4 regions of the Rhodococcus sp. B50 genome follow, and region 3 is predicted to be linked to each of the others. Evidence: riboswitches for the same ligand, from Rfam matches in the RefSeq annotation. Region 3 holds a riboswitch; each other region holds the start of a gene.

Region 1 (4,080 bases), on a different contig from region 3:
ATGGTGCGCCGCGCCGTCACCGACTACGTCTCCGCTCACAACGAGAACGACGGACCGATCCTCGACCGGCTGCGGTGCAGCGAACTGTCCCCCGACGATGCGCCGCTCGCGGACGTCGAGGGACGTGTCGAGCTGCAGGCCGCGCAGAACATCTCCGTGGACGGCGATCGGGCCACCGTGGACGTCCGGACCGGCGTCGATGGGCAGGCACAGACCGAGACGTGGCAGGTCGTCCGCATCGACGACGTGTGGCGGATCTGCCGGTTCTGAATCGGTGCCCGTGCGTATACGAAGCGGTGCCCGCGTGTACGTCACGGCCCGACCTGTGAAAACATGTCCGGGTGAGCTACGCAGGTGATATAACGCCGCGGCAGGCATGGGACCTGCTGCACGGTGATCCGGATGCCGTGCTCGTCGATGTGCGTACCGAAGCCGAGTGGAAATACGTGGGGGTCCCCGAGACCTCGTCGCTCGGTCGCAGGACCGTGTTCGTCGAGTGGGTTCGTTACCCCGACGGCGCCCCGAACCCGACCTTCGTCGAGGATCTGCGGGCAGCGGGTATCGGCGGCGGGCCGGTGATCTTCCTGTGTCGCTCGGGTCAGCGCTCGATCGGTGCGGCCGAAGCCGCCACCGCCGCGGGCCTGACCCCCGCCTACAACGTTCTCGAAGGATTCGAAGGCGCTCTCGACGGTGAAGGCCATCGAGGCGCCGAGGGCTGGCGGGCCGCGGGCCTGCCGTGGAGGCAGTCGTGAGTTCCATCCCCCAGGGCGGCGCGTTCAGCAAGGCGCTGCCCGACACCGTTCGTCCCGCCACGCTCGGCGTGCGCGGCGGCACCCTCCGATCCGGTTTCGAGGAGACCTCCGAGGCCCTCTACCTCAACTCCGGGTTCGTCTACGAGTCGGCCGAGGCCGCCGAAGCCGCCTTCACCGGCGACGTCGACCATTTCGTCTACTCCCGTTACGGCAACCCCACGGTGAAGATGTTCGAGGAACGTCTGCGCCTGCTCGACGGTGCCGAGGGGGCGTACGCCACTGCGTCCGGCATGTCCGCGGTGTTCACCGCGCTCGCCGCGCTGCTCGGCAAGGGCGACCGCCTCGTCGCGGCACGCAGCCTCTTCGGTTCGTGCTTCGTCGTGTGCAACGAGATCCTGCCCCGCTGGGGCGTCGAGACGGTGTTCGTCGACGGTGAGGATCTCGAGCAGTGGGAGAAGGCGCTGTCGGTGCCCACCACCGCGGTCTTCTTCGAGACCCCCTCGAACCCCATGCAGACCCTCGTCGACGTGCGTCGCGTCTCCGAGATGGCGCATGCGGCGGGCGCGAAGGTGGTGCTGGACAACGTCTTCGCCACCCCGCTGCTGCAGCGCAGCCTCGACCTCGGCGCCGACGTCGTCGTGTACTCCGGCACCAAGCACATCGACGGCCAGGGCCGTGTGCTCGGCGGTGCGATCCTCGGTCCCAAGGACTACATCGACGGACCGGTGCAGCAGCTCATCCGCCACACCGGACCGTCGCTGAGTCCGTTCAACGCGTGGACGCTGCTCAAGGGCCTCGAGACCATGCCGGTGCGGTTGCGTGCCTCGGTCGATTCGACGTTGCGCATCGCGCAGTTCCTCGAATCGCAGGACGCGGTGCGGTGGGTCAAATACCCCTATCTCGAATCGCACCCGCAGTACGAGCTCGCGAAGTCGCAGATGAGCGGTGGCGGCACGATCATCACGTTCGAACTCGACGCCCCCGAGGGCGAGGGCAAGAAGCGCGCCTTCGAGTTGCTGAACAAGCTGCGCATCGTCGACATCTCGAACAATCTCGGCGACGCCAAATCGCTCATCACCCACCCGGCGACCACCACCCACCGGGCGATGGGGCCCGACGGCCGGGCCGCGATCGGTCTGTCCGACGGTGTGGTGCGACTGTCCGTCGGCCTCGAGGATCCCGAGGATCTGCTCGAAGATCTCGAGCAGGCGCTGTCCTGACCTGCGAAGCCGTGAGCTACGCTGCGGGTGTCCTGCCGCTCCGGTAGGGCACCCGCTGCGTTTTCGGTGAAGTCGGTGAGAATCCGGCGCTGTCCCGCAACTGTGAGCCCCGATATCGGGTGAGCCAGGTCAGCCGGCGCGGAGGGTCCGTACGTACTGGTCCTCGGACGAAGGACGGTGACGTGCCGCAACCGCCCGTTGCAGCCGTGCTGTTTTCGTCCTCCGAACCACGGAGGATGGCTGTGCCACTCGACAACTCCCGACGGCTGCTCGCCGCCGGACTGACCGCTTTCGCGCTCCTCGCCGCAGGATGTTCGGGCAGCGACGATTCGTCACCGGCCGGTGAAACCGACACCGCTTCCGCCGACGCTCCGCAGGCCATCGTCTCCCTGAGCCCCACCAGCACCGAGATGCTCTACGCCATCGGTGCCGGCGACCAGGTGATCGCGGTCGACGACCAATCCGATTACCCGGCCGATGCGCCTGTCACCGACTTGTCGGGCTACACCCCCAACGTCGAAGCGATCCTCGGTTACGAACCCGACCTGGTCGTCGCCAACGCCGACACCGCAGACCTCGTCGCCGGGCTCGAACAGGCCGGCGTCGAGACGTTGATCCTCCCGGCTGCCGAGAATCTGGACGACACCTACGCTCAGATCGAGCAGCTGGGAGCCGCCACCGGACACGTCGGCGATACCGCCGAACTCGTCGCGCAGATGAAGACCGACATCGACGACATCCTCGCCGGTCTCCCCGAGCGGGAGATCCCGTTGACCTACTATCACGAGCTCGACAACACCTTCTACACCGTCACCGACGACACCTATATCGGCGAGATCTACTCGATGCTGGGCCTGACCTCGATCGCGACCGGCGGCAACGGCTACCCGCAACTGTCCGCCGAGTACGTCCTCGAACAGAACCCCGACGTGATCTTCCTGGCCGACGGACAGTGCTGCGGCGTCACGCCCGAGGTCGTCGCGCAGCGTGCGGGATGGAACGAGCTCACTGCCGTCCGCGACGGTCACGTCTACGTCCTCGACGAGGACATCGCGAGTCGCTGGGGTCCGCGCGTCGTGGACTTGATGCGCGAGATCGCCCGGATCGTCGGCGCCATCCCCGCGGCCCAGCCCACGCCTTGATCTCTCTGTCGCGCCGCAGTACCCGCGCACTGCCTCCTGGTGGTGCGCGGGTACTGCCGCGCAACGTGCTCGTGCTGACCGGCGCGGTGTTCGTCCTGTTCGCCGCGATGCTGGTCGGGATCCTCGTCGGACCGGCCGGTCTCACCCCGGGAGGAGTGATGCTCGACATCGCCGACCGCCTGCCGTTCGTCGACGTCGATTCGGGACTGAGCACGCGTCAACAGGCCATCCTGTGGAACATCCGCATGCCGCGCGTCGTGCTCGGCGTGCTGGTCGGCGCGATGCTGGCCATCGCCGGTGCGGCCTACCAGGGTGTCTTCCGCAATCCGCTCGCCGATCCCTACCTGCTCGGGGTGTCCAGCGGTGCCGGTCTCGGCGCCACCCTCGCCATCGTCGTGGGCGGTGCGGCCGGGTTCGCCGGTGTGCCCGTCGCAGCGTTCGCGGGCGGACTACTCGCCGTCGGCGCGACCTATTCGCTCGGCCGCACGGTCGGCGGAAGCCGCTCGGAAGTCGTCATCATCCTCGCCGGGGTCGCCGTCGCCGCCTTCGCCAACGCGATCCAGACGTTCTTCATGCAACTGCACGACGACACCCTGCGACAGGTGTACTCGTGGATGCTCGGGCGCCTGTCCACCGACGGATGGTCCGACGTCGTGGTGGTCCTGCCGTACGTCGTGGTCACCGTCGCGGTCATCGCGCTGCACCGGCGCACACTCGATGTCATGGCGGTCGGCGACGTCGAAGCCGCGAGCCTCGGGATCAACCCGGCGCGCGTACGGCTGTTGCTCGTGTGCGTCGCGACGCTCGGAACCGCCGCCGTCGTCTCGGCGAGCGGTCTCATCGGCTTCGTCGGCATCGTCGTGCCCCACGCGGTTCGGCTGCTCGTCGGACCCGGTCACCGGCTCCTGCTGCCGCTGTCGCTGCTGGTGGGCGCATCCTTCCTCGTCCTTGCGGACGTCCTGGCCC
Region 2 (4,080 bases), on a different contig from region 3:
CCATGAAGATCGCACCCACGACCGCAGTGACCGGGACGAGACGACTGTGCCGGGGACCGACGAGGAACCGGGCAGCGTGCGGCAGGACCAGACCCACGAAACCGATCGCACCGGCCGCGCTGACCAGAACGGCCGTGATGAGCGCGGTGATCACCAGGAACATCAGCTTGATCCGTCCGACCGCGATTCCGAGGGTGGCAGCCGTGGACGAGCCGAAGGTGAACGCGTCGAGTGCGGAAGCGTTGAACAAGCACACCGCAATGCCGACGGCGCACACCGAGGCGCACAGGATGACGTCGCTCCAGTCTGCCCCGGCCAGAGAGCCCAGCAACCAGAACAACACCCCTCGGGTGCGTTCCGCGTCGGCCGAGGAGATGACGATGAAGGAGGTGAGAGCCGAGAACAGCTGTGTCCCGGCAACACCTGCGAGCACCACACGGGACGTTCCACCACCGGCGCCGGTCGCGAGCAGCAACACCAGGCCGAACGAGACGAGCGCCCCGAGGAACGCGCCGCCCGACAGGGACACGGCCCCGCCTCCCAGACCGAGAACGGCGATCATCACGGCACCCGTGGACGCACCCGACGAGATACCGAGGACGAATGGGTCCGCCAGCGGGTTGCGCAACAGCGATTGCATGATCACACCGCAGACCGCAAGGCCCGCACCGCAGACCGCCGCGAGCAGTGTTCGCGGGAGCCGCAACTCCCATACGATGCCCTCACGAATGGCACTGATCGTCGTATCGGTCAACCCCAGCCGATCGAAAATGACCGAATACACGTCCCCGACGGACAGGTCTGCGGGCCCGATCGTGACGGTGACGGCGATCGACAGCACGAGAACTGCGAGTCCCGCCGCGACCACACCGACGACCGGGACCCGGTTGCCGTGGGCGGGCAACCGGGTCTTGGTCTCGACTGTCATCAGCTTCCGAGATTCCACTCGCGCAGGGCGTCGGCAACCTTCTCGATGCCGTCGACCGTGCGGATCGAGGGATTCATGTCGGCACCGTTGACCACGATGTATCGCTTGTCCTGCACTGCGGACAGGCGTCGGGTCACCGGATTCGACTCGAGAAATTCGATCTTGCTGTCCAGTGCATCACCGGCGATGCTGCGCCGGCTCAGGTCTCCGAGGACCAACGCGGTGGGGTCACGATCGAGCACCGCTTCCCAGCTGACCTGGGGCCACTCGTTGGTGGTGTCGTCGAAGACGTTCTTCGCCCCGACGGAGTCGGTGATGATGCCGGAGGAGCCACAGCAACCGGCCACATACGGTGTACTCGTGTCCGCGAACCAGAACGCCAGCGACACGTCGGCAGCGTCGATCTCCCCGGCTGCGGCGTCGTAACGCTGTCGAAGCTCGTCGACGAATCCTTCGCCACGGTCCCGTACGTCGAAGATCGCGGCCAGCTCCCGGATCTCCTTGTAGACAGCGTCCATCGTCAGCGGCTCGGTGCGATTGCCGTCGGAGTTGACGCTGTTGTCGTCCTTGCCGTCGCAGTCCGTCGGTGACAGATAGGCGGGCACACCGAGCTGTTCGAGCTGCGCCGGTTCGGCAACCCCGCCCGGGCCGAGCGTGCCGCCGAAGGACGCCGAGACGAAGTCCGGCTCGGTATCGAGCACGACCTCCAGCGACGGCTGGTTGTCGGCCAGGCGCGGAACCTTCGCGTTCTCCTCGGCGAGGTTGTCCCGTACCGGATCGGTCCAGGTCGCGGTGCCCACCATGCGGTCGGCCAGGCCGAGCGACAGCAGGATCTCGGTGGAACCCTGATTGAGCGAGACCGCACGCTGCGGTGGCGCGTCGATCGTGAGTGTCCTGCCGCAGTTCTCGACTGTGAGCGGGTAGGCCGATGTGGCTGTGCCCTGCTCGGCTTCGGCCGTCGCCTCGTCGCTCGATGAGCACCCCGAGACGATCAAGGCTGCTGCGCCCAGTGCGACGCCGAAGCGCAGCACCGATTTCCGCCCCCAACGGGCGGTGAATATCGAATTGTTCATGTCCATCCTCGTGGTCCTGCTTCGGCCGACGCAGGTGTCCTGGCTCCCGGATCGACGCTCACCCCCGGCCTTCCAACCCGTGTGGGCCGTGACCATGAAATCGGGGGATCACTCCTCGGTGACAGTTGCGGGACAGCCACGGATTCGCACCGTTGTTCCCTACGTCGCTACGAACAGTACAAGACCCGGCGTCGGTCCCGGAACCGCGCAACCGGGCGTCCGCCACCCATCCACACCGGATGAGGCACCATGTCCGAATGGCATCCGGCCGAAGAACCCTCGTCGTCGTATCCACCGTGCTCGTGGTGCTGGTCGTTGTCGCCGTCGCGATCTTCCAGCTTTCGAACTCCCGCACCGAACTCGGCCGGGCGATCGTCGAGGCCGGCCACGAACTCGGCAACCACACCGCGACGCACCGCAGGATGATGCTCGTCGGCAGCGGCACGGTGGCCGAGGAGATCGAGCGCACCGACGCCGCGATCCGCGAGACCGGGTTCGACGGGGAGATCACCTTCCGCCCGCCCTACGGCAAGAAACTCGTCGCGCTCCCCCGCTATCTCGACCAGCACGACCGGACCACCGTGATGTGGGACGTCGAACCGGATTCCGACTCGTCCGACACCGACGCGATCGTGCAGACCGCACTCGACGAGACCCGTCCCGGCTCGATCATCCTGCTGCACGTCATGTACCCCTCCCGGACAGCGTCGCTGGACGCGATTCCCGGGATCGTCGACGGCCTGCGCGCCGGGGGCTACCGGTTCGTGACGGTGTCGGAACTGCTCGACATGCAGTCCTCGTGAACTTCGGAGCGCGACATGGTCATCGGTGCGCGCTGTTACGCGCTCCGATGACCATCTCGCGCTCTGATTCTCAGGTGAACGGGACTCCGCCGGTGACGGCGATGGTCTCCCCGGTGATGTAACTCGACTCCTGGGAAGCGAGGAAGACGTAGGCGGGCGCGAGTTCGGCGGGCTGGCCGGGACGTCCGAGCGGGGTGTCCTTACCGAACTGCTCGTACGCGTCCTTCGGCATCGTCGCGGGAATGAGGGGCGTCCAGATCGGGCCGGGTGCAACGGCGTTGACGCGGATGCCCTTGCTCGCCACGTCCGAGGCGAGACCCTTGGTGAAGTCGACGATGCCGGCCTTCGTGGTCGCGTAGTCGAGCAGACCCGATGACGGGCTCACCGCCTGGATGGACGTGGTGTTGACGATCGTCGAACCCGGCTGCATCGCGGCGACCGCGAACTTCGACAACCAGAACAGGGCGTAGAGATTCGTCTTCATCACCCGGTCGAACTGCTCGGTGGAGATGTCACCGATGCCACCGGGTTCGAGATGCTGATAGGCCGCATTGTTGACGAGGATGTCGATGCCGCCGAGTTCGGACACCGTCGTGTCCACGAGTCGCCGGCAGAACTCCTCCTCCCGGATGTCCCCGGGCATACGCACCGCACGTCGACCGGCCTGCTCGACGAGTTCGGCGGTCCGCCGCCCGTCCTCGTCCTCGTCGTCGAGGTAGGCCAGGACGACGTCGGCGCCCTCTCGGGCGAAGGCGACCGCGACCGCCCGTCCGATACCGGAATCGCCACCGGTGATCAGTGCGCGCCGACCTTCGAGTCGCCCGCTCCCCCGGTATGTCTCCTCACCGTGGTCGGGTGCGGAGACGAGATCGGCGGTCGCCCCCGGGTACGCGATCTCGGGTTGCTCCTCGAGCGGTGGGACGGGGTGCTGCTCCCCCGGATGCTGCATGCGGTATTGGTCCTTCTCCGGCATTCTCACCCTCCCTCGATCGAGTTCGTAAGGTGCGATACCCGATGCGCGGCGGGGTCACACCGGCAGCGGTCGCCCCAAGCTGTGCGGGAGCATATCTGCTGGTGGACGACATGAGCGAGGTCACACCGGCACCCGGCGCATAATGGCCACTCATGTGTCGGAACGGAAAGGCTGAGGCATGAGCGCGGACCTGTCGGCCTATCGGAACGACTTCGCACGAATCGAGAACAAGGTCGCCGGCGAGTTCGAGGCCGGTCGCCGGGGCCGGCTCCTGGCGCTCTGCATCGTCGTCCTGACGGTCTG
Region 3 (4,080 bases):
AACAATCGCGTGAGCCAGGAGCACCCTTCAGGTGAGCAAGTCTACGTCCCCCTACCCACACCTGTCCGCATCGGGTACCGGAACCGGCGTCGTGTCCCATGCCGGCGCTGTCCTGCTGCTGCGCACCGCCGAGAAAACCGGCCTCACCACAGCATTGACGACCGAACTCGCTCAGTTCCGGAAACCGTTGGCACGCCACGATCCTGGCAAGATCCTCCTCGACCTCGCGCTCTCCCTGGCGATCGGCGGGGACTGCCTCGCCGACATCAACCAACTACGCGCCCACCCCGAACTGTTCGGCCAGGTGGCCTCCGACCCGACTGTCTCCCGCCTGATCACCACCCTCGCCGGTGATGCCGACACCGCTCTCGCCGCGATCGGACGGGCCCGCGCTACCGCCCGCGCCCACGCCTGGACCGCCGCCGGGTCGGTGGCACCCGATCACGCCATCGACGAGCACACACCGCTGGTCATCGACATCGATGCCACCCTCGTCACCGCGCACTCGGACAAGGAATCTGCTGCCCCGAACTTCAAACGCGGCTTCGGGTTTCATCCGCTGTGTGCGTTCGTCGACCACGGTGAGCACGGCACCGGTGAACCCGTCGCGATGCTGCTGCGCCCGGGCAATGCCGGTTCGAACACCGCCGCCGATCACGTCACTGTCGTGCAGGGCGCCCTGGCGCAGTTGCCGTTCGACCCGGGATATCGGGTCGGGAAGAAGGTGCTGGTCCGGATCGATGGTGCCGGTGGCACCCACTCCTTGATCGAGTATCTGACCAAGCGCAGGCTCTCGTATTCGGTGGGATTCGGGTTGACCGACGCCTATGCCGCCGCGATCGATCTGGTTCCCGAGCAGGCATGGACTCCGGCTTACGACTCGGACGGGCAGGTCCGGGACGGGGCCTGGGTCACCGAGATCACCGGGCTGCTCGACCTGTCGACGTGGCCGACCGGCATGCGCGTGATCGTCAGGAAGGAGAGACCGCATCCGGGTGCGCAGTTGCGGTTCACCGACCGTGACGGCCTGCGGTTGACGGCGTTCGTGACCAACACCCGCCGCGGGCAACTCCCCGATCTGGAGTTGCGGCACCGCCGTCGGGCTCGGTGCGAGGACCGGATCCGGACAGCGAAAGCAACCGGGCTGCAGAATCTTCCGCTGCACGGGTTCGATCAGAACCGGATCTGGCTCGCGCTCGTGCAACTGGCATGCGAGTTGACCGCGTGGATGCAGATGCTGGCATTCACCGAGGTCCCGGCGCGGCGGTGGGAGCCGAAACGGCTGCGGCTGCGGGTGCTGTCGATCGCCGGGAAGATCGCCCGCCATGCCCGTCAGGTTCGGCTGCGGCTGGCCGCGACGGCTCCCGGTGTCGATGTTCTCGTGGCCGGCCTGAACCGGCTCACCGCGCTACCTGCACCTGTGTGACCTGCACGAATCTTCATTTATCGAGTCGAAAGGACACTCAGTTCGGGGCCGTGGACCCCGACGTCACCCGACCGTGTCGGGCGACCAAGCGTGGATGCACACCGGATCCACCGCCTCCACCATCGAATCCGAACTGGTCAGGCCGGCACGCGGGACTCACGAAAGATTGAGGTTACCTTCCGGCCGCACATTTGTGGTCGCGCTTCCCGACGGCAATCTCATCCGAGTCACCGTGATGGACCGACCGGCACGATTTCCGCCCACTGTTTCGCCTTCACGAGGCTGAGCACGTCCGAGAGTCAGCCGGCAGCTGCGACATCGAAGCAGCGGTCGTCGGTTCGGTAGCCCGTCGACCCTCAGCTGTTCGGGGTGCTGCGCCGCGTGTCATTCTTCGGCCATCGCGTCCTGGAACCGTTTCGTCCGTTCTTCCTGAGTGAGTCGAGAACACCAGGAGCAGTAGCGTCCGTCGGGGGCGGCGTACCAGTGGCAGCAGGTCCTGCGGTCGTACTGCAGACGGGGGCCACAGGGCCCGGTGAGGATCCGGAAGTCACCGCTGCGGCGCAGCTCCGGGCGAGCCGAGAGCAGTTCCTGGGCGTGCTCACGCAGCGTGTGCGCATCCAGATTCAGGTCGGACCGGCGCGCGAGTGTTCGGAAGGCACCGGCGAATCCCGCGGCGATGTTGCCCAGAAGGTTGCCCATCCCGGGGCCTGTCTCGGCGCGCACATTCTGCGCCAGGGGTGTCAGGTGCCCGTCGACGGTCGTTTCGAGGAGGTGTTCGGGTGTGGCGTCTGTCCGCGCTTTCGGTGCGTCGAGCACCAGCAGATCGGGTGTGCCGGCGACAAAGCGCACGCGGACACTCGGGGCGCGAAGGTCGAGCGCAACCCCGTACAGCACCCATGCCGCCGTCGCGACGCCGCAGACACGGTGGCAGTAACGCTGGAAGACCAGCGAACCGACGTGCCGTGCCACCGGCATCTGCCGGTGCCGGGCATGTAGTTCGATCATCCTCTGTGTCTGCCCGGACGTCGGGTCGCACAGTTCGGCGGCGGCGAACCAGTCGACCTCAGCAGCGTCGTCGGAGACGGTGTTCGCCGCGGACCGGGTGCCGATGCGAAATGGGGGCCCGAGTGCATCGATCTTCTCCAGCATGGTGTGCAGATCGGTCATGTGTCAGTCTTTCTACCTCGGGCGACCCGGTCCTGGGCCGTGCCGGTGCGCGCAGCAACGACCGTGTCGACATCGTTCAGCGCCGGGATCAGCTCGCTGTTGGAGTGGTTGGCCACCACGGCAGACTCGATCGGTCCGTCGAATTCCACGGTCCGACCCGCATCATCGACGACCGGGATCGTCCGTTCCGAATAATCCTCATCCGGCTGCTCCGGGGCCGAACAGGCGGCGGTCGCTACCAGCCCGAACGTTGCCGACGTCACCGCCATCTGTGGCGGGGCAGGCGTGGACGGAAAGTACGGATAGTCATCGTATGAAGGCTCCTCGGCCGTGTAGGCAGGAGGACTGGCGCACTCCTGGGCCGGTAGGTATCGGACTCGAAACCTGCTCGGCGACTGCGCATACGTGCGCCGAGGTCTCTCACCGTTGCGGGACAGTTCCGGGTTCTCACCGGATTCCCTCTTGCGTCGGCATCACCCCAGCCGATAGGCGCGGGACGGGGCGGTGCCGAACCGGCCGTGTGGAAGCCTACCCGAGCGTGGGCGTGGCCCCTGAAGAGTGGACACGGGGTTGTGTACGTCAAGCGGCCTGATCGAGGGTAGCCCCATGGTCGACCTCGAAGTCAAGTGGTGATCGGTTCCCCAGTGATGAGTGCCGTCGGCGTGTGTTGTATCGAGTGATCCAGCGGAAAACCTCGGTGCGGGATTGCGCTTCGTCGAACCAGCGTTTCGCGCCCTGAAGCGTCTCCCGCTTCAACGACGCATTGAAGGACTCGGCCATCGCGTTGTCGGCGCTCGACCCGATTTGGCCCATCGATTGCCGCACGCCGTGCCGGCGACATGTCGCCTGGTAGTCCGAGGAGGTGAATTGACGTCCGTGATCCGAGTGGAAAATCGCTCCTTCCAGCGACCCTCGTGCCGCGGCCGCATTGTCGAGCGCGTTCTCCACGAGCTCGGTACGCATGTGACCTGCGATCGACCAGCCGACGAGCCGTTTGGAACACACGTCGATCACGGTCGCCAGGTAGAGGAACTCACCGGTGCCGCTGTGGGGAAGGTAAGTGATGTCACCGACGAATACTCGTCCAGGCTCGTCGGCGGTGAAATCACGGTTGACCAGGTCTTCGAAGACCTGTGCCCCAGGATCCTTGATCGTCGTGTTCTTCGGTTTACGCAGATGCACACCGACGATGTTGTTCTGTCGCATCAACCTGGCCACCCGCTTGTGATTGACCGTGCCCGGCACCTGGTCATCATCGGCCAGTTCGGCGGTCATCCGCCGGTAACCGAGGGTGTGGTCCCATTCCTGGTGGTGGGCACGTATTCGGTCGACTAGCGCCGCATCGGCCTGCTGGCGGGCAAGCCGAGCCGCCTTTCCGGCTCGCCACTTGTAGTAGCTCGACCGGTGGATGCCGAGCACCGTGCACATCCGCTTCACCTCATGGGTGTCCCGGTGGTCGTCAACGAACCGGAAGCGGATCACCAGTT
Region 4 (4,080 bases), on a different contig from region 3:
TGAGTTCGGGATCGCCGGGGCCGAGACCCACTCCGTAGAACCTGCCGGACACCGTGTCGCTCATTCCTTCTCCTGCGCGAGTGCATTGATCGCGGACGACGCCATCGCCGACCCGCCACGGCGACCCCGCACCACCAGATGGGGTATCCGCAGCGGATGTTCGAGCAGCGCTTCCTTGGATTCGGCGGCGCCGATGAACCCGACGGGCACCCCGACGATCGCGGCCGGCCGAGGAGCACCGGCGTCGAGCATCTCGAGCAGGTGGAACAAGGCCGTCGGGGCATTACCGATCGCGACGACCGCGCCCTCGATGCGGTCGGCCCACAGGGACACCGCCGCTGCGGAGCGGGTCGTGCCCCAGCGCGCGGCGAGTTCGGGGACACGCGGATCGGCGAGCAGGCACACCACGTCGTTGTCGGCAGGCAGTCGTGTGCGCGTGACACCCGACGCCACCATGTTCGCGTCGGTGAGGATCGGAGCGCCCGCGTTCAGCGCATCACGCGCGGCCGGAACAAGATCGGGATGGATCACGAGATCCCGTGCCAGATCGGTCTGTCCGCTCGCGTGGATCATCCGGACCGCGACCTTCTCCGCCGTCGTGGGGATCGCGGTCAGGTCCGATTCGGCGCGGATCGTCGCGAACGACCGGACGTAGATCTCGGCGCCGTCGGTGATGTAGTCGTACCGGCGAGGCGGCGCGGACGCGTGCGCAAGGTGCGGCGGTGGAAGAGTCACGGTGTGCTCCTGGCGAAGACAAGGCGGTGAGGTGAGTGCGGCGCGCCGCAGGCGCGTTCGCAGCCGACGACATGAATTCGGGAATCGATTGTGTTTCCGGCGACGAGCCGGCGAGCCAGCGCTCGGGTGTCACCTTCGGCGAGGCTACACCCGGGCGCTCCCGTGCACGCGGTCACCCGCTGCCATGAGGATTCGGCAGCGGTCTCGAAGCCGACATTCCGCAGCGCAACGAGATTCGATTCCACCGGAAGAACCAGGCCTCGCCAGGGGGTGACGACGACACCCCGATCCGGCAGGACGGCCACCATGTCCGGGGTGAGAATTCCGAGCGGGACCAGCACCGATACCGCGCCGCCGAGCCTGCCGTACGGCATCGTGCAGACCGGTGGACGGGGCGCCGGATCTCGGCCCCCGAGTTCGGCTCCGACATGCGGGAGTTGGCGCACATGCCACACCGAATCCCGGATCCCGGCGAAGTGCCGAGCCAGCCGGATGAGTGTCGCCGGCACCTGCGCGAGCGGCACCGTCGGTCCGCTGAGGGCACCGATCGTGATCGTCGCCGTGTCGGGGTCGCGGAGGATCGCGGTCAGATCGCAGCGCATCGCGGCGATATCTCCGCGACCGTCGTCGATGCCGAACAAGAACCGTCCCGACAGGTCGGCGAGCGCCGGATCGGCACACAACTCGGCGTCGAGTTCACGGACGAGTGGACGCACATCGGCGAGTCCTCCGTAGAGCCCCGAGAGGGGAGACGCGACGATGTTGCGCACCCGTTCGTGACTCGCCGACGGCAACAGACCCGTCGCGGCCACGGCCTCGGACAGGGCCGACGGCACGGATCCGCACTCGTCGAGTTCGATACCTCTGAGCTGCAGGTTTCCGCGCGACGTCAGGTGCACGTCGCCGTCCGCGCAGGCAACCGAGACCGCCGACAGTGCTCGAAGCGCACCGTCGGGGAGCTGTCCTCCGGGCACACGCAGACGCACCAGCGCCCCGTCCGCAGCGACGTGCGGGCGGAGGATTCCGGGACACCGATCGGGAGGAAGAAAGGGTGGGAGAGCATCCACGGACGCACATGGTTGCACACCTTTCCGGCTCGGTGCGCTACTCTCGGTTTGCCGTGGTGCTCGGGAAGCCGGTGAGAAACCGGCGCGGCCCTCGCCACTGTGAGCGGATAGTTGCTCGTCCTCGTCCGTACCGGTCCGCCGGTACGGAGGCCACTGGATCGGTCCGGTAAACACTGGAACTCGGTCCGGGAAGGTCGGCGCAGCAGCGACGACCCGTCAGCCAGGAGACCGGCCACGGCACGTGAGGTCCACGAGGGTTTTGGAGACTGAACATGGCTGTACGCCTGTGGTTTCGGGTTGCGTCGTGACGCGCCTGACTTTGTTGTCGACGTCCGACACCGACCTGCTGTCGGCACGGTCGAGCGGTGCCGACTGGGTGCTCGGCAACCCGTCGCGCCTCGACGTGTCCACCGAACTTCCCGCGCTGCTCGACGGATCCGGCCTGGTCGTCGTACGGATATTGGGTTCCGCGCGCAGCTGGCGGGACGGACTCGACACCGTGCTGGCAGCCGGGGTCCCGGTCGTCGTCCTGGGCGGTGAACAGACGCCGGACGCCGAGCTCATGGAACACTCGACTGTTCCGATCGGCCTTGCGGCCGAAGCGCATCGCTATCTCGCGCACGGCGGACCCACCAATCTCGAGCAGTTGCACGCCTTCCTGACCGACACCGTGCTGCTCGGCGGCGAAGGCTTCGAACCACCCGCCGAACTGCCCGAATGGGGCGTACTCGATCGGTCTGCGCCGCCGGCCGGCGGAGAGTTGCCTCGCGTGGGCGTGCTGTTCTATCGAGCCCACCACACCAGCGGAAACGTCCAGTTCGCGCACGATCTCGCCGACGCGATCGACGCCACCGGCAAGGCCCGCGGCGTCGTGATCCACTGCGCGTCGCTGCGCGGAGCACCCGACGGCCTCCTTGCCGAACTCGGCACCCTCGACGCGCTCGTCGTGACGGTGCTGGCGGCGGGTGGAACCAAGCCCGCCACGGTGAGTGCCGGCGGCGAGGACGAGGCATGGGACGTCGGGGCACTCGCCGCACTGGATATCCCGATCCTGCAGGCCCTGTGCCTGACCTGGAGCCGTGACGACTGGGCGGAGTCGGACGACGGTGTGTCGCCGCTCGATTCGGCCACACAGATCGCGGTCCCCGAGTTCGACGGTCGCATCATCACGGTGCCGTTCTCGTTCAAGGAACTCGACGCCGACGGCCTGCCCCGCTACGTCACCGACCCGGAGCGATGCCGTCGTGTCGCCGGTATCGCGGTGGCGCACGCACGATTGCGGCACGTACCTCCGGCGCAGCGCCGCATCGCGATCATGCTGTCCGCCTATCCCACCAAACATTCCCGCGTCGGCAACGCCGTCGGACTCGACACCCCGGTGTCGGCGATCCGGATGCTGCGTGCTCTGCGCGATGCCGGATACGACCTCGGCGGCGGTTTTCCCGGCATGGACGTCGAGGATGACGCCGAGGCCGGCAACACCCTCATCCACGCCCTGATCGATGCCGGTGGGCAGGACGAGGAATGGCTCACCGCCGACCAGCTGGCTGGAAACCCGGTGCGCGTGAACACGTCCGACTATCTCGCGTGGACCGGCGATCTTCCGGCCGAGCTCACCGACGCCATGGCCGAGACGTGGGGGCCGGCACCCGGGTCGCTGTTCGTCGACGGCAGCGGTGACGACAAGGCGATCGTGCTGGCGACCCTGCAGGCCGGCAACGTGGTGCTGATGATCCAGCCGCCGCGCGGCTTCGGCGAGAACCCGGTGGCGATCTACCATGATCCCGACATGGCGCCGTCGCACCATTACCTCGCCGCGTACAAGTGGGTCGAGCACGGCTTCGGTGCCGATGCCATGGTTCACCTGGGCAAACACGGTTCGATGGAGTGGCTGCCCGGGAAGAACGCAGGCCTGTCCGCGGCGTGCGCGACCGACGCGGCCATCGGCAATCTGCCGCTGATCTATCCGTTCCTCGTCAACGATCCCGGTGAAGGTGCACAGGCGAAGCGTCGTGCCCACGCGATCATCGTCGATCACCTGATCCCGCCGATGGCGCGCGCCGAATCGTACGGCGACATCGCCCGTTTGGAACAACTACTCGACGAGTACTCCAACATCGCGGCGATGGACCCGGCCAAGCTGCCCGCGATCCGGGCTCAGATCTGGACGCTGATCCAGGCCGCGAAACTCGATCACGATCTCGGGCTCGACGATCGCCCGCACGACGCCGAGTTCGACGACTTCCTGTTGCACGTCGACGGCTGGTTGTGCGAGGTC

What was found. A riboswitch is a leader RNA that binds a small molecule or an ion and turns the genes downstream of it on or off. The one in region 3 is predicted to bind cobalamin.
Region 1: another riboswitch for cobalamin. It lies ahead of GON09_RS22865 (ABC transporter substrate-binding protein); the one in region 3 lies ahead of GON09_RS24865 (hypothetical protein).
Region 2: another riboswitch for cobalamin. It lies ahead of GON09_RS22755 (ABC transporter substrate-binding protein); the one in region 3 lies ahead of GON09_RS24865 (hypothetical protein).
Region 4: another riboswitch for cobalamin. It lies ahead of cobN (cobaltochelatase subunit CobN); the one in region 3 lies ahead of GON09_RS24865 (hypothetical protein).

What each region holds. Positions count from the first base shown of each region.
Region 1 covers NZ_WPAG02000002.1:4,911,953-4,916,032, forward strand. Annotated here, with positions in the region: gene GON09_RS22850 (Rv0361 family membrane protein) at 1-270, shown strand, start outside; gene GON09_RS22855 (rhodanese-like domain-containing protein) at 342-752, shown strand; gene GON09_RS22860 (O-succinylhomoserine sulfhydrylase) at 749-1,972, shown strand; cobalamin riboswitch at 1,997-2,124, shown strand; gene GON09_RS22865 (ABC transporter substrate-binding protein) at 2,209-3,114, shown strand; gene GON09_RS22870 (FecCD family ABC transporter permease) at 3,222-4,080, shown strand, end outside.
Region 2 covers NZ_WPAG02000002.1:4,889,400-4,893,479, reverse strand. Annotated here, with positions in the region: gene GON09_RS22760 (FecCD family ABC transporter permease) at 1-928, opposite strand, end outside; gene GON09_RS22755 (ABC transporter substrate-binding protein) at 928-2,001, opposite strand; cobalamin riboswitch at 2,014-2,210, opposite strand; gene GON09_RS22750 (polysaccharide deacetylase family protein) at 2,259-2,804, shown strand; gene GON09_RS22745 (SDR family oxidoreductase) at 2,875-3,777, opposite strand; gene GON09_RS22740 (Rv2732c family membrane protein) at 3,956-4,080, shown strand, end outside.
Region 3 covers NZ_WPAG02000003.1:79,726-83,805, forward strand. Annotated here, with positions in the region: gene GON09_RS24855 (IS1380 family transposase) at 32-1,426, shown strand; gene GON09_RS24860 (hypothetical protein) at 1,811-2,593, opposite strand; gene GON09_RS24865 (hypothetical protein) at 2,590-2,862, opposite strand; cobalamin riboswitch at 2,940-3,120, opposite strand; one part of gene GON09_RS24870 (IS3 family transposase) at 3,173-4,080, opposite strand, start outside.
Region 4 covers NZ_WPAG02000002.1:4,880,613-4,884,692, forward strand. Annotated here, with positions in the region: gene GON09_RS22700 (precorrin-2 C(20)-methyltransferase) at 1-64, opposite strand, end outside; gene GON09_RS22705 (precorrin-8X methylmutase) at 61-735, opposite strand; gene GON09_RS22710 (cobalamin biosynthesis protein CobG) at 732-1,802, opposite strand; cobalamin riboswitch at 1,840-2,053, shown strand; gene cobN (cobaltochelatase subunit CobN) at 2,107-4,080, shown strand, end outside.